DNA from 2 places in the Sporosarcina beigongshangi genome. Region 2 is predicted to be linked to the other one. Evidence: riboswitches for the same ligand, from Rfam matches in the RefSeq annotation. Region 2 holds a riboswitch; the other holds the start of a gene.
What was found. Region 2 has a riboswitch for FMN ahead of R2B77_RS06145 (bifunctional diaminohydroxyphosphoribosylaminopyrimidine deaminase/5-amino-6-(5-phosphoribosylamino)uracil reductase RibD). Riboswitches for the same ligand answer to the same signal wherever they lie in the genome.
Positions count from the first base shown of each region.

Region 1: another riboswitch for FMN. It lies ahead of R2B77_RS07845 (ECF transporter S component); the one in region 2 lies ahead of R2B77_RS06145 (bifunctional diaminohydroxyphosphoribosylaminopyrimidine deaminase/5-amino-6-(5-phosphoribosylamino)uracil reductase RibD).

Region 1 covers NZ_JAWLIR010000010.1:137,699-146,320, reverse strand. Annotated here, with positions in the region: gene R2B77_RS07860 (ATP-binding protein) at 1-1,142, shown strand, start outside; gene R2B77_RS07855 (RNA polymerase sigma factor SigX) at 1,188-1,715, shown strand; gene R2B77_RS07850 (hypothetical protein) at 1,717-2,364, shown strand; FMN riboswitch at 2,472-2,603, shown strand; gene R2B77_RS07845 (ECF transporter S component) at 2,810-3,391, shown strand; gene R2B77_RS07840 (4Fe-4S domain-containing protein) at 3,501-3,752, opposite strand; gene R2B77_RS07835 (helix-turn-helix domain-containing protein) at 3,871-4,911, shown strand; gene R2B77_RS07830 (RecQ family ATP-dependent DNA helicase) at 4,911-6,347, shown strand; gene R2B77_RS07825 (LysM peptidoglycan-binding domain-containing protein) at 6,445-7,080, shown strand; gene R2B77_RS07820 (metallophosphoesterase) at 7,462-8,259, shown strand; gene R2B77_RS07815 (YpdA family putative bacillithiol disulfide reductase) at 8,276-8,622, shown strand, end outside.
Region 2 covers NZ_JAWLIR010000008.1:58,270-66,891, forward strand. Annotated here, with positions in the region: gene R2B77_RS06095 (GNAT family N-acetyltransferase) at 1-614, opposite strand, end outside; gene R2B77_RS06100 (VOC family protein) at 693-1,121, opposite strand; gene R2B77_RS06105 (uracil-DNA glycosylase) at 1,250-1,828, shown strand; gene lepB (signal peptidase I) at 1,933-2,718, opposite strand; gene R2B77_RS06115 (RNA polymerase sigma factor) at 2,711-3,223, opposite strand; gene R2B77_RS06120 (hypothetical protein) at 3,342-3,785, opposite strand; gene R2B77_RS06125 (ASCH domain-containing protein) at 3,793-4,125, opposite strand; gene ribH (6,7-dimethyl-8-ribityllumazine synthase) at 4,364-4,828, opposite strand; gene ribB (3,4-dihydroxy-2-butanone-4-phosphate synthase) at 4,841-5,479, opposite strand; gene ribE (riboflavin synthase) at 5,493-6,143, opposite strand; gene R2B77_RS06145 (bifunctional diaminohydroxyphosphoribosylaminopyrimidine deaminase/5-amino-6-(5-phosphoribosylamino)uracil reductase RibD) at 6,333-6,770, opposite strand; FMN riboswitch at 6,962-7,109, opposite strand; gene R2B77_RS06150 (glycine betaine ABC transporter substrate-binding protein) at 7,203-8,096, opposite strand; gene R2B77_RS06155 (ABC transporter permease) at 8,099-8,622, opposite strand, start outside.

The DNA.
Region 1 (8,622 bases), on a different contig from region 2:
CGAAAGGTAATTTTGATACAAGACTGCCCGTTGTACAAAATGATGAGATAGGTCAGCTTGCAACTGCATTTAATCAGATGGGGAAACAGCTTAAATATCACGTTGAACTGATCAACCAAGAAAAGGAGCAGCTTTCCAGTATTTTAACGTCAATGGCAGATGCAGTTATTACGTTTAATCGGGATTATACGATTTTGTTGAGCAATCCGCAGGCGGAGCGATTATTGCAAAATTGGTACTTTAAAAGCGGTGCACAGGATGAGGAGAATACGATTCCACCAGAAATTTACCATATGCTCGATCATGTTGTCACGTTTGCAGAAGAAATAGAGGATGAATTAGAGTTAGGAGGGCGCTTTTACGCTGTTTCAATCAGTCCCCTTTATAGTGGGAGTGACATTCGCGGGGTAGTTGCTGTTCTTCGTGATATGACAGATCAGCATAAGCTGGACAAGCTCCGCTCCGACTTCATTGCCAACGTGTCCCATGAATTACGGACGCCGATTTCGATGCTTCAAGGGTATAGTGAAGCGATAATTGATGGCGTCACGGCGAATGACGAAGAACGCAATGAGATGATCCACATTATTCATGAAGAGTCTAAGCGAATGGGAAGGCTTGTCACGGATTTGCTTGACCTTGCACGAATGGAATCAGGGCATATGCGACTGTACAAAGACGATGTGGAGATGATTCCTTTCCTAGATCGGATTGTTACCAAATTCATGCAAATTGCACGTGATGCGAATGTTGAGTTGGTATTTGATTTTCCGAGTGACGAAAAAATTGTTTCAAATGTCGATGAAGATCGAATTGAGCAAGTGTTTACGAATTTAATTGACAATGCTATCCGGCATACACCTGATGGTGGGAGTGTTACATTACGCATCGAGAAGTATGTGGATATGATTGAAATGACCGTTACGGATACAGGTGTTGGAATACCAGAAGAGGATCTGCCGTATATTTTTGAACGTTTTTATAAGGCGGATAAGGCAAGGACAAGAGGTAAGGGTGGAACAGGCTTAGGTCTTGCAATCGCTAAAAATATTATTGATTCACATAGTGGCGCGATTACGGCGAGCAGAGGGGAACAATGCGGTACTATTTTTAGCTGCACATTGCCTTTAAAAAAGTTGTAACTATTTAGCTTGAATAACGACTAATGTATAGAACGGGGGTATTTCATGGACGACTCCGTTTTCCACCGACTTTATGAGCAATACCATCAGGATGTGTTCAAATTTCTTATCTATTTGACAAGAGATCGCGATCACGCCGAGGATCTCGTGCATGAAGTGTATGTGAGGGTATTGCGGGCATATAGCGGTTTTGAAGGGAAAAGTTCTGAAAAGACATGGCTTTTTTCCATTGCGAAAAATGTTGCAATTGACCATTTCAGAAAAAGTGCTGTCCGTAAAAAGCATCTATTTGATAAGTTCGACTGGGAAAAAAGTGAGCTTGTTTCAACGGGAATTTTACCTGAGGAATTGGTCACACTTAGTGAAGAGATGAAGGCGTTATTAGAAGCATTGAATACTTGTACTGGTGACCAAAAAATGGTCGTTACAATGCGCTATTTCCAGGACTTGTCGATTGCAGAAACGGCCGAAATTCTCAGTTGGACAGAAGGTAAAGTGAAGACTACACAACATCGGGCAATCAAAGCGTTACAAAAGAAGTTGAATGCTCTTCCTACAGAAGGGGGGAAATGAGATGACCGACAAAAAATGGGACGACAGCAAGATTGACAGCCTTCTGCGTAATATGCCAGATATACAAGATGAGCGCCTGCAGTCGGACATATTAGTACGACTAAAACAAGATGAACGCCTGTATTCCCCTCGTCGAAAAATGTCTAAAAGGTGGGTACCGGCTTTGGTAGCGGTAGCAGCATTACTTGTTTTGAGTTTACTTATTCCCTCCATGCTACAGCAAAATGATAGCGCGATGGATGATCGTGTAAACGAGTCAGCTGATTCAGTAAATATCCAAGCTAAAATGTCGATAGACAATGCGCTGGATAATACAAAGGAAGAAAGTGCTGAAGTTACATCTGACACACGAGAAGTCAAAGCCTTTAGTGCTCCAGAAATAGGGCATGCACCTACAATTGAAGCAGCACTTTTGGAAATGAAAGAAGTGCCAAAAGGTATTCTGTATACTGTACAGGAGAGAGAGGAAGTTGCGGTAATTACCTTTACAGAGCCACTGGATTTGTCCAGGCTGAATCAAGATGAGGTAAGTGCGATGTTAGAAGGGTTCATACTAACGGCCAAAAACTTTAACATGCAAGTGCGTTTAGAAAACGTAATGCAATCGACTTTCCTCCATTATGATTTGACAACTGTATTACCAGAATAAGCTGATGTATTTCATGAAATGATGCACTACAATAATAAACGCCTTGTAAGCAATTATGTTTACAAAGCGTTTTTTGCTGTATATACTAGAGTAGTAATAAAATATTGATTCATCTTCGGGGCAGGGTGTAATTCCCGACCGGCGGAAATGGAGAGTTTCTCTCCTAGCCCGCGAGCTTAACAGCTGATTCTGGTGTGATTCCGGAGCCGACAGTATAGTCTGGATGGGAGAAGGTGAAGGTGCGGCCGTCTTTTTGTGTTGTCCACAAAAAGGGTGCTTTTTTTAAGTGCGGATTAAAGAAGAAGCTTCTTTTATACGTCCTTTTAAATGAACCTTTTAACACTCCCCTGAGCTTATGAATGAGCTTTGGGGATTTTTTGTAGACAATGATTGACGGAACGACCTTTCCTCTTTTGAAGTGAATCGCAAAAGGAGAGAGGAACACATGAACAACAAGAAGTTAAGAAAGATGATTCTCATCGCAATTCTAGGAAGTATTGGAACGGTGTTAATGCAATTCAATTTCCCGTTGCCAGCACTACCAGGATTTTTGAAAATCGATTTCGGGGAAATTCCAGCAGTACTAGCAATTATGACAATGGGTCCGGTAGCAGGCATCCTTGTTGAATTGATCAAGAACGTTATGCACTGGTTTATGTCAGGAAGTCCAACAGGTGTTCCAGTGGGAGAAATTGCGAACTTCGCGACAGGCGTGTTATTCATCCTGCCAATCTATTATATTCACAATAAATTCAAAACATCTAAAGGGTTAGCTGCTGGACTGATTGCAGGGACAGTTGCTATGGCCGTTGGTATGAGTATTTTGAATTATGTACTATTTTTACCGATGTATACGTACTTCATGAATTTCCCGGCGATGGCTGGCAGTGAATTATCTGCATTTATCGTTTTGGGGGTTCTACCTTTTAACGTAATCAAAGGAATTATGCTTATGGTAATTACAATGTTACTGTTCAAGAGCATGAAAAAATGGATTGCTCAGCAAAGAACTCAATTAATGGCGTGATTGAGTCAGGAGGCTTTATCTGGATTCAGATAAAAACGTCACAATTTAGACATAAAGAAAAACCGTCCGAATAACTCGAGGACGGTTTTTCTTTATGAAGAACGTAAAATCAGTCTTCGTATTTTAACGCATCGCCATCGAATGGCGCATCTGCGATTTTGATTGAATCGGTCGGGCAACCATCAAATGCATCTTCCAAATCTTCCATTAGTTCTTCTGGAACTTCCGTTGTACCCGTGTTATCATCGAGGATAACGTAAGCAATTCCTTCATCATCATAATCGTAAATATCCGGAGCGGCTGCTCCACAAGCGCCACATGCGATGCATGTATCTTGATCGACGATTGTATATTTAGGCATAGTCTTTCTCTCCTCTTTTCTCCGTACAAACAATTTACTAAAAATACTTCATACTTCATTCTAATGATATTGACAACAGTTTTCAACAAAAAGAATTTGTTTTGTGGAGGAATTTATTATGAATCTTTCTTCAATCCTATTAACAATCATTCAGAAGCTAGATGGTGAGCGAACCATTTATGCAGGATTCCATTTATTGCGTGGCAAACGCTCGGGGCAGACGTTACAGGATGTCGAATACTATGGCTTAAAATCTTTCTTCGGTATATTGCCGAAATTGACTGTCGAGCACTTTGACGAAGCAGCAACACTGCTGAGGAATTCGGGCTTTATTATAGCGGGGGAAGATTCCTTCGTCAATATAACGCCGAGTGGTCGCCAGCTTGTAGAGAATTTACCTGTCTATGCGTTTAACGGTTGGGATTATCGGGGCAGAGAAATGATTTTTTTTGCAAGGTTGTCGCTTGCTATCCAGACGGTGTCGAATTTTAAAGCAGGTGAACATGCATTTATACCGGTTCAAAAAGATTATGATAGCCAAAACTTCATTAGAAACCTATTCCATAAGCAACCGATTAGCGATCCTGCATACGCTCGTTATATTGCCGAGGAGCTAAGGCTATGCATAGAGCGTAGTGGCATGGATGATAATCAAAAAATAATTATGACACATAGGCTAAGTGGTTTTAAGCTAACAGGCTGGACATGGGATCAGTTAGGAGCTCATTTGGGGCTACAGCCGTTTTCGGTATATTTACTTTTTATAGAAGGTTTACATAAGCTACTCGTTGTAATTGAACAAGCCGCTGATTTGTCTTTTTTACGAAAAATTGCCGACAATATTAAAGTAACGACCTATTTGACTGATTCTTCTAGAAAAACACAACAGCTTTTCAATCGAGGATTGTCCATTGAAGAAATTGCGACAACGAGAAATTTAAAATTGAGTACAATTGAAGACCATTTTGTCGAAATGTCTATTAATGATCCGCAATTTCCTCTTAGTCAATTTGTCACTGAGGATTACATAGAGGCTGTCGTTGCGAAAGTAAAGGAAGTTGAAACACGTAGGCTACGCATATTGAAGGATGAGTTTGGGGAGCTGTCTTATTTTCAGCTACGACTTATTTTAGGTGCACGGACGGGGGCTGGGAGCTAATGGATATTTATAAAGTACTTCAAGAAAAATTTGGTTTTGAGCAATTTAGACCGGGGCAAGAAGCGGTCATTCGCGATGTTATCGCCGGCAAAGATACGCTTGCTATTTTGCCAACTGGAGTCGGCAAATCACTCTGTTATCAGCTACCAGCATATGAATTACAGGGGGCAGTTCTAATCGTTTCACCACTTGTGGCCTTGATGGAGGACCAAGTGGCCATTATGAAAAAGAATGGTGAAAAACAGGTTGTTGCATTAAATTCATTTTTGTCATTTTCAGAGAAAAAACGAATTATGGCTGAATTAGGGAAGTATAAATTCATTTTCATTTCACCAGAAATGCTATTGCAGAAAAATGTGGTTGCACTATTGCGTACAATTCAGCTTGCGTTAATTGTTGTCGATGAAGCGCATTGTATTTCGCAATGGGGCTTTGATTTTAGACCGGACTATTTACGGATTGGTGAATTGTTTGGGGAATTTAATCGTCCCGGTGTGCTGGCACTTACTGCTACGGCAAATGATAAAGTAATCGCAGATATTCTCCATTATTTACAGCTTCAATCTCCTGCTATTCATCGCCAATCATTGGATCGTCCAAATATTTCTTATGCGATTGTCAAAGTTGAGAATGAAATGATGAAGACGGAATGGATCAAAGAACGGGTTATGGGGACGATAGGACCCGGTATTATTTATGCTGCTTCTCGAAAAAGGGCAGATGAGCTGGCAGTTATTTTACAACAGTTGGGTATAGCGGCTGCTTCCTATCACGCTGGGAAGGAACAGGAAGATCGTGCGTTTATCCAAGAGCAATTTAGTACAGGTGAAATTAGCTGGATATGTGCGACAAATGCGTTTGGAATGGGCATACATAAAGATGATATCCGTCAGGTCATTCATGAGCATGTCCCACAAGCTATCGCTAGTTATATACAAGAAGTGGGTCGAGCAGGGCGCGACGGTGAACAATCGGCGGCAACTTTACTTTTCACAGCTGATGATGAAAGAAGAATGCGCTTTATTGTGCAGGGAGATGTTCCACAGGAAGTAGAAATCAGGCATTACATAGGACTGCTAGGAGACAATATTTCGCCGGATGAAGCGGCAGCGATGACTGGTATGAGCGAAACAGGGAAACGCGTCATAGATTATTATAAAGAACGGATGCCAGTTGAGGATGTTATTCAGTGGATGGCAGAATTAGTGCGCGATAAAGAGGCTCAGCTACAAATTATGTTACGATTAGTCCATTCTGAAAAATGTCTTCGAGAAGTACTATTGGCGTTTTTTGGAGAGATTTGTAATGATAGACCGATATTTTGTTGTTCTGTTTGTGGGATGAACGAGGGATCGCAGTTTGATCGCCAAAAGGAACTTCACGTTGATCGGCCGATAGTGGATTGGCAGGACAGGTTAATCAGGCTACTTGGTTAACAATTTGTAACACAGAAGTCGACAAAGGCAGATTTGATTTTCGCAGTAAAATTCGTCATAATGAAGGAATAGCACGATGTGATAGGAGAATGTAGCGATGAAAAAAGATAATTACAAAACTGAATTCGAAGAACATAGGAGAGAGATTCTTCAGGATAGTGACAGTCTACCATCCCGTGCAGAATTGCATAGGAAAGGTCGCAAGCCGAAAAGGAAATCTAGTCATTTAATGATTAATATCGTTCTCGGATTATTTACGCTAATACCAGTTATTATTTTAGTTTATGTTGTTTCTGATTTTTATAATCCAGGTAGTAATCCGTCAGCTAAAGATGGAGATGCTGTCGTTAGCTATGAAGAAACAGATAAAAAGAAACCTGATGATGCACAAAAAGATGTTGACCAAGACATCGCTTTAGAAGACGAAGATAATAAAGATGAGGAAAAAGACAAAGAAGTGGTGACTCCAGAGACGGAGCCTGAATCTGAAACAAAGCCAGACGAAAAGCCGGAAAAACCTGTCGTAGTTGTCAATCCGACGCCCGAACAAGAAGCTGAAGGAAAAACAGAGCAAGAGTCGACGGTGAAAACGCATAAGGTAGCTGACGGAGAAACACTTTACCGCATATCTGTTAAATATTATGGATCAGACGTTGGTGTAGAGAAAATTAAAAATGCAAATGGTTTAACATCCAATAATATTATGGTCGGACAGACGCTCACGATTCCTTGAGTTGTTTGATTGTCTATACAAGTAAAGAAAGGGGCAAAGTGTCTTGCTTTGCCTTTTTTATGTTCATTCAGCAGAACCCCCTGCTGAATGAACATAAATGAAGGTAACCTAAGTGCGCCACGTCCTGTGGCAACGGTTGCATGATCGACATCCTGTCGACCCGCGGATGTTACAAATTTTTAAGGGGACTAAAAGGAAGGCAGTCTAAGATCGCGACGTCCTAATTATGTGCCTTAATTTCTGCAAAAAGCACAGAAATACGGCAAATCGAACCCTTCGCAGTTCGATTCGCAACGACTGCATGACCTGCATCATGCAGGCCTCAAGCTCGAAAAAATCTGAACGTAATTACGCCACGGCGTAATTGATTGGAAGGAGGGCATGATTACGGTCAATAAAATGGTATGGCTCGTTTTTTCGATGGCGATTGGATTTTTTACTTTTATGTTTATGAATGCAAGACAAAAAAATGTTATGTTCCATGATATGAAACTAAGTGCTGGGAATGCTGTCAGTAAGCAGCTGACGGTATTTTTTATCTCCGATATTCATCGACGAAAAATAGATGGGAAACTACTGGCTAAAATTTGTGAAGGCCGTGAAATAGATGTTGTCATTATCGGTGGAGATCTCGCGGAAAGAGGTGTCCCGTTAACACGTATTACACAAAATATTCGTCAACTTGCCAGTCTAGGGCCTTTATTTTACGTGTGGGGAAATAATGACCGTGAAGTTGGCGAAGCAGCAATGAGGGAAATACTGGAGTGCTATGGGGGGAAGGTTTTAGATAATGAATCGGTGTCTATCCCTGGCCATTCAGATTGGGGATTATGTGGAACGGATGATCCTTCGAGTCAAAATGTTAATATTGAATCGGCCCTCCGCGGCATTGACCAGTATAAGGAAGTCATAGTTGTCACGCATACACCATCATTATTTCGAAAAGTAGAGCAGATGTGTCATCCTCGTCTGATGCTCGCAGGTCATACGCATGGTGGGCAAATCCGATTAGGTAAATGGGGCTTGCAGGAAAAAGGAGCGTTCCGCCTAGATCAGGGGAGAGCTAAGCTCGTAAGCAATGGATATGGCACCTCCACGCTACCTCTTCGATTAGGGGCAGCACCTGAATGCCATGTAATTGCTATTCATTATGAAGAAAGTGTACTAAAGGAGCTGTAAAAAAGTTATGAAGGAAATGAACCGAAAAGATGTCATTGTTGTTGGGGGCGGACCTTGTGGCCTGTCTGCAGCAATTGAATTAAAGCAAATTGGACTGGATGTAGTTGTGATTGAAAAGGGGAATATTGTTAACTCGATTTATCATTATCCAACACATCAAACGTTTTTCAGTTCGAGTATTAAATTATCAATTGGTGATATCCCATTCATCACGGCGGTTGATAAGCCGAAACGTAACGATGCATTAGTTTATTATCGCAAGGTGGCGGAGCTAAAAGAAATCGCGATTCAAAGCTTTGAAAAAGTGGAAGATATCGAGCGAGAAATTGAAGGCTTCCGAGTGGTGACGGATAAGGATGAGTA
Region 2 (8,622 bases):
TTCATCATCGACACAACTTTCCCTTCATGCTCCCATAAAAACACTTCTCGTTCACTAACAAATAAGGCCACACGCGTTTCCACATCTTCTTTGGGTGTAATTGGAAGTCCAGTATCCTCCTCAAATATCGTAAACCATCTCTCAATCAAAGGACAATCCTCCTCACCCGCCAAACGCCAGCTACCAGGACTTTGTTGTAATTCTATATTTACTTCTTCTAACCGATACAACCCTTGATCCATCAACAATTGATGAGCCGTCCCTGTTTGCGCTTCCCATTTCTCTGCAAAAAGGTATGCCATCGGCTTAAGACTAATGACAGAACTCATTTCAATCTTTAGTTCCACTAATTTTTTAATTACCAAATCCATGATTTCCTCTAATCGTGTGTCATCCACAAGAATGAGATTTAACGGATGGGGCGGTGTCATTTGCATTAATGCCAGCACTTCCCCATCCTTTTCAATCGCCGCCATAAAAGGATTGTCATAGCGACCTGCTTTGATGGCCTGTAACACACCGAAAAACAGACTGTAGACATCTTCTTTTTCTGTCAAAATCGGCTCAGCTTGTAGCGCAAAATCATGCACATCAGCATACTGTTTAAATTCCATTGCCATTCCTCCTCAAACACTATTAAAAAAAGGATATGACACCTTTCTCCAAAAAAGAAAGGTACCATATCCTTCAAATTACCCGAATGTTTCGCCACTGTCCAGACTTAATTGCCACTCAATACCAAATTTGTCCGTTATTTGCCCATAACATTTGCTGAAAAATGTTTCTTGCAGCTCCAAGTTTACTTTGCCGCCTTCTTTCAGCTTACTGAACACAGATTTAATTTCATTCTCGTCTTTACTGACAACTGCAAGTGTAATGTTATTTCCTAGCGTAAAAGGTGATCCTGGAAAAATATCCGAAAACATCACATTGCTACCACTGATATTAAGTCGTGTGTGCATCACTAAATTCTTCGCTTCTTCTGGCAAAGGATACTCCGGATTAGGTGGTCCTTCTCCAAACGTCATAATTTTTGGGGCTTCTGTTTCAAAAACCTCTGCATAAAACATCACTGCCTCGCGACAATTCCCATTAAAATTAAAATAGACATCAACTGCCATTTCCCTTCACTCCTTCGTTTTTCATCACTAAGCCTACTTTATCATTTATCTGAATAGATTCAAATAGACCACACATAATTGTTCCCCAAAATGGAGATAATAAAACATAGTGGAAGGAGCTGATATAGATGTCTGATTTTTGCCCGACAATATGGCCAGAAGAACCAGTACCTGATAACGCAAAAGACTGTTGTGAATGCGGGCTTGATAAACATGGAACGCGTATGGTTTGGGGAGAAGGGAATCCAGATGCTCCCATTCTAGTTATTCTCGATAATCCGGGAGCGCGAGAAGACCGTGAAGGCAATGCTTTTATTTGCGGAACACGGCAAACCTTACAGCAAACAGTCAATGAAGCTGGATTGAAAACGGAAGATATGTATGTGACCTTCATCCTAAAAAGAAAACCTGTGCGTGCTTATGATAAAGACCAAACACGCCAAATATGTATGCAACATTTAGAGCAACAAATACAAATGAAAAAGCCAGAGCTTATTCTTTGTCTAGGCAATGTCGCAGTCCAATCCTTTTTTCGAAATCCAAAGGCTGACGTGAAATCATTACGCGGACAATGGCATAACATTCAAGGCTACCCCACTGCTGTGGCTTATCATCCCCTTGCCGTTCGACGACGACCTAATTTGAGGGCTTTATTTTTAGAGGATTTAGCGTTTGTTGCGGAGCGATTTCGTAGTTTAACGCTTTAGTGGATTTCGTGTTCCATAAAAAATGTGTATGGGCCTAGTAAAGCAAATGGAATGATTTCACGGAAGCCGCTATAGCGGCTTCTGCTACCCCTCCATACTTAGTATCAACGATCATATCCTAGCACTTTTCCCTCGACGTCACTTAAAGATATTGGTCCAAAATGACGACTGTCAACACTCCTCCACCATTGATCCCCTAAAACAAACACCGAGCCTTCAGGAACTAAAATAGACTCCATATTTTCTTGAAAATCTTCTTCGTTCATCATGGTGTTTTGAGAACTAACTTTTTCAAAATACTCTTCCATTGCCATTCCTCTCACAGTTGGAATTGAGTAAAAGGCTTCGAGTTTCTGATTATTAATAAAGACTTGCCCCTTTTTAATTTCAATTTTCTCCCCAGGTAGGCCAACAATTCGTGATAGTTGATGTTCTTTCAAATTTAATCCAGAATTTTCGTTCGAATAGACAGGCATTTTAAAATAGACGATATCTCCTCGCTTGAAGTTTGATACTCCAAGGTCTATTACAATTCGTTTATCAGTACCGGTGGTTTCATAATCATGATTTCCTCGGTCCATATTATCGATTCCATACTCAACTGTGAACATATTCGCCGTTACTTCAACAATAGGAATTTCCAGTTCGGTTTGATCGTCAATAATGGATTTCCCACTACCTAAATTAGGTACATACTCAAACAGCGTCAAAACTAAAAACAAGGCAACTACAGAAACCACTACACTAGAAGCAATCATCGGGAGTATGCGCAATTTCTTCTTCCTGCTACGATCCTCCAATTTATTAAAACTAGCCACCCGTGCAATATCGGTTCTCTCAAGATCCTTCAACTTGTCAAATTCCACATCATATTCGTCGAAATCACTCATCGATTCTTCCCTCCCGTTCTAGCATTTCTTTTTTCAGTGCAGCAAATGCCCGCGCCATTGTCGACTTCACTTTGGTCTCCGTCCAACCCAATATATATGCCGTTTCTTTAATCGAACTTTCGTTAATTTTTCGTAAAAGAAGTACTTCACGATAGTCCTTCTTTAGGCTCGCCAACGCATTGTAAAGTCTTTGAGTGCTATCCTTTTTCAAGTATTCATCCTCTGGAGAAAAACTAATCGCATCTGTGACTTCCTCTTTCCCCATACTAAAAAACTGAATGATTCTCTTACGCCTAAAATGATCATAAGTTGCATTTTTTGCTATTTTAAGTAACCATGTCGATAGACTTGCTTGCTTCTGAAAGGTATGCAGATTTTTAAATGCCCGATAAAATGTCTCCTGCGTCAAATCTTCCGCCAACTCCTTCTGACGGACTTGTAAAAAAATATATCGATAAATGCGATCACTATGTTCAAGGTAAATTGACTCCTCACTTTGCTCCACTGTCCCACCCCCTTTCCTATCTAGACGAACAACACCATAAAAGGAATCGATAAAGAATATAAAAAAGATATGCACCTGCAAAGGCGCACATCTCTTTCTATGTATCACAAATATTTATTCACCAAATCATCGGCTTTTGTACCATCAGCCAAAGCATGAGGAGCATTAGCCCAAGATAAACCCATGACGTGGTCATCAACCTTTTAAGAATATCGGTTTTATCGGCATCAGGCTTATGAAACCGGCGCAACACAATTGTAAAGCCTTTTGATAAGAAAACACCTGATACAAGTAAAACAGCAAGCGTTAGAATCACCCATGATGTAGTCCATGGATAAGGTCCAAAAATCAGTAGCAAGACACCACTAACTACAAGGACATGCCCTGCGTGCATAACGATTCGAATGACAACCTTAATTACGGATAAGTATGCTTGTTCTATGCCAGCTTCAACACCATGTAGACGCTTGATAACCGGCATCAAAATTGTTAACGGACCAATGGACAGAACTGCACTCAGCACATGGAGAAAAACAATTATTCCGTAGATTTCCGATTTCATCTCACGATTACTTCGCTATCGGGCTAAATTCATGGACCCACACGCTCATCGTCGGAATCCATGGCATTTTTGCATGCATAGACAAAATCGCTTGTTTGTACTCCTCCATGTTCGTATAGCCCTCTTGCTTTGCGTGTTCGTCCGTCATTTCACCAAGTGTTTGTGAATAAAGTGCATCCACCTTAAACTCTTGACCATCCAGTACCATAATCTCTCCCGGATAAGCGTACACACCATTGCGGCGCGTAGCCGTCTTTTGACCATTCAATACTTTTTGAACATCCTCTGGGATTGTAACTAGTTTTTCAATTGAGCATGTCTTTTCTGGAAAAGCAGTCATCTTAAATCGCTCCTTCTTTTACAATAACTTCTATCTTTATCATAACGATTTTCATTCGTTTTTGCGACAATTCAAAGGCTGTAATCACATCGACATAGCGAAAAAAATATTTTCAGACACGTATCGTTCACATTTATTCCACATAAAGTTCACTCTCACCAGCTTCTGATTTCTGGAAAGAACATAAGATCAATAGAAAGGCTCAACCCATTAATTGCAGCTGAGCCCGTCCTATTCTTTATATTTGTTTCAATAAATTCGCCATTTCAATAGCAGACGCCCCTGCATCCCAGCCTTTATTACCGGCTTTCGTCCCTGCGCGTTCAATTGCCTGCTCGATTGTATCTGTCGTTAAGACACCGAAGATAACCGGAACGCCTTCTTGCATATTGATGGCGGCCACACCTTTTGCCACTTCATTACACACAAAATCGAAATGTGGTGTTGCGCCACGAATTACTGTACCAAGCGTAATGACAGCATCATATTTCCCCGAAGCCGCCATTTTCTTAGCCACAAGAGGAATTTCATAAGCACCCGGCACCCACGCAACTGCCGTATCACTTTCAGCAACACCATGACGACGCAATGCATCTTCCGCGCCATCTAATAATTTTCCAGTAATAAATTCATTAAATCTCGCAACAACGATTCCAATTTTCAATCCTGTTCCAACTAAATGTCCTTCGTAAATTGTTCTCATCATAAATCCCCCTTAAAATTCAATATCAGCGATATGCTTGATACGTTTTTCATTTTCTTCGCAATAGGTAATCAGTTCCTGGATCGTCAAAATAACAAGATTCAATCGTTCCGCAATCTCTTTCAGCTGCGGCCCACTTGCCATCGTTCCATCGACATTCATAATTTCACAAATAACACCGACTGGTTCTGCTCCAGCCAGCCTAGCTAAGTCAACAGCAGCCTCCGTATGGCCGGCCCGTTTCAGGACTCCGCCCTCTTTTGCAATCAACGGAAAAATATGTCCCGGTCTTCTAAAATCGGTTGATCCTGCATCACTCCCAAGCATTTTCAATACGGTCTCTGAACGTTCAAACGCGGAGATTCCGGTGTGACTTTCCGAATGATCAATGCTGATGGTAAATGCAGTTCCGTGCACATCACTATTATTTTCTGTCATGAGCCCAAGTTCGAGCTGCCGTGATTTCTCCTCATCTATTGGCACGCAGATTAGTCCACGACCCTCCGTTGCCATAAAGTTAATCATTTCAGGTGTAGCAAATTCCCCGAGTGCAACAAAGTCCCCTTCATTTTCTCGGTCCTCGTCATCAACGACGATAATCGCTTTCCCTTTTTTCAGTTCCTCGACTGCTATTTCAACAGTAGTATACATCTGTCGTCCTCCCTTAACCGAGGAAACCACTGGTGATGAGTGTATCCATAGTTAAACCACCAGCCGAATTCTCTTTGTTTGTAGTCATTAGCCGTTCAATATATTTTGCGAGCATGTCACATTCAACGTTCACTCGATCCCCAGTCCTTTTCCTGCTTATGATTGAGTCATCTTGTGTGACTGGGATGAGTGAGATGATAAATCCTTTATCCGTCACACCAAAGACAGTCAGTGAAGTGCCATCCACTGTTACAGAACCCTTTGGGATAAAATACTTTAACAGATTAGCATCCACGTTGATTTCCACATACACCGCATTTTCTTTCTGTCTAATCGATATAATTTCGCCCGTGCCATCAACATGTCCACTGACTAGATGACCACCGAAGCGACCATCCGCCGCCATCGCTCTCTCTAAGTTGACGGGACTTCCCGCACGCAATGCTTGGAGTGTTGTCGCCTTAACTGTTTCCGGCATGACATCCGCTGTAAATTGGTTGCTTGAGAAGTGTGAGACCGTCAAACAAACACCATTCACTGCAATACTATCTCCTTTTTTAACATCGCTTAGCACTTTGCTACAACGGATCGATAGTTGCAATGAATTCGTCGCTGGCCTTACCGCTGAAACTGTTCCGATTTCTTCAATAATTCCAGTAAACAATTACTGTCAATCCTCCTTCACGAACCTGGCACTCAATCGAATATCATCCCCGATTTGTGGCACATCTAAAAAACGGAGTGATTCGTCATCCGGTTCCTTGTATTGTCCATGAATAAAGAAGCACCATGGCTAATTAATTTCCGACTCTGATCAATTGCGTCTCGTCGTAATATTGCTGTTGTTGGCATCCTAGGATGCCTGTCTAAAGATAATTCGAATTGGATTCTTTCCACCATGGGGCAAACGGGTGGTGAGGAAAGGGTTATCATGAAGTACGGTTTGTATGCCGACCAAAATAGCATCATGGGTATGGCGGAGGTGATGGACATCGGTTCTTGCTGCATCCGAAGTAATCCATTTGCTGTCCCCAGTCTGCGTTGAAAGACAACCGTCGAGAGTTGCGGCGGCTTTCAAGGTGACATACGGCTTCCCGTAGTAATTAATAAGGTGAAAAAATGCTCGATTCATCTGCTCTGCCTCTTCCTGTAAAATGCCGGTGATAGCTTCCATTTCGGCAACTTTAAGAAGCCCGATTCCTGTTCCATTGGCGAAAGGATTCGGTGAATTCTGTCCTCTTGCACTGTACGCAAGTCCAAGAGTAATTCCCATACAATATCTATGGTCCATCAGCATTCCCCCTTTCACTGTTATGAAAGGGCAGAGATCAATTGCGCCTCGGCGTAATTGCGTCCAGAGTTTGAATCGAGCTTGCTCGATTAACTCCTTTCAAAATCTGTGACATCCGCCGGAGGCTTTAACTTGCTTGAGTAGGATTTAATCCTACTCAAGCAAGTTAAATAAGCATAGTACATATAGTCAAACAGCTTCTCCCATCCAGACTTTAACTGTCGGTGCCGGAATTTCACCAGCTCCACCGCCTTCCAAATAGGAAGGGCGGGTCACGGACTAACGAGCAATCGCTCGATCACCGCCGGTAAGGAATTTCACCTTGCCCCGAAGAGTTTTTCTAAAACGTACTGATGATAAGATAACATATTACCCTCATATAATCAAAAAGACTCAACTCCATTTAACTGGAACTGAGTCTTTTCATGTTACTTATTTCTTCAAATCTTCAATTGATGTAATGTCCATATACGCCGGCACAACAAGTCCTGTTTTAACGCCTTCCATGTTAACACCAAGCTCTTCAAACTTGCCATCAAATTTTTCTGCATACGTTTTATGTGTCAATGGTAACCATGCTGCAAGCGATGCATCTGCACTACCATCTGCTACCGCCGTCCATAAAGGACCTGCTTCAACTTGAACCAACGTTACAGTATACCCCATATCTTCTAACACTAATTTAATCACATTATGGCTAGCAATTTCGCTATCCCATGCCACATAAGCTAGTTTAATTTTATCGCCATCTACTTTTTCTACGCCTGCTGTCCATTCCGCTACTTTATCCGCGTTCGCATCAACCCAATTTTGTGCAGCAGCTTCTTCTTTTTCGCCTTCTTGGATAGCAATCATCACTTCACCCATATCAGCTTCTGTCCAGTTGAACTGCGACAAAATTTTATGTGCTTCTGGTAAATCTTCTGCCAGACCGAGTCTACCGATCGAACGAATTTGTTCCTCTTCACCGTATACACCTTTTGGATCTTCAAGGTATTTCAAATCATATTCGGCGAACTTCCAATGCGGTGTCCAACCCGTTACGACGATTGGCTCTTCTTTATCATAAGCTTTTTTCAACGCTGCCGTCATCGCCGCACCTGAGCCTGTTACCAGGTCATATTCATCTAAGCCATACTCTTCAATAGCCTTCTCTGTAGCTTCCATAATACCTGCACCTGGGTCAATCCCAGTAATTTTATAGTTCAGTGATTCGCCGACAGATTTTGTTGAATCCGTCCCTGCTTTCTCATCATCGTTCCCACATGCTGCAAGTCCAACCGCCAGTAGAGCAACCGCTCCAAGTCCTAATACCTTTTTTGTCAATTTCATAATGTAGTTCCCCCTTGTTTTTTCTTTCCTGCGTATTGTGTAACTCGGTCCAAAATAATGGCCACAATAACAATTGCTAGACCCGCTTCAAACCCAACGCCTGTTTTTAATTGTGTAACAGCCCGGTACACTTCCTCACCGAGACCCGGTGCACCAACCATTGATGCGATGACGACCATAGATAAACTCAGCATAATGCTTTGATTGACGCCGGCCATAATCGTCGGTTTAGCTAGTGGTATTTGTGTCTTTATTAACCGCTGCCACGTTGTAGAACCAAATGCTTCTGTTGCCTCGATCAAATCTTTTGGCACTTGCTCGATACCTAGCATTGTCAGACGAATCGTTGGTGGCATCGAAAATATAACCGATGCAACCACTCCTGGAACAACACCAATATTGAAAAAGAAAATTGCGGGTAACAAGTAAACAAACGCAGGCATCGTCTGCATCAGATCCAAAATAGGATTAATGATCTTACGCGCACGTGCTTGCTGTGAACCCCAAATACCAAGTGGAA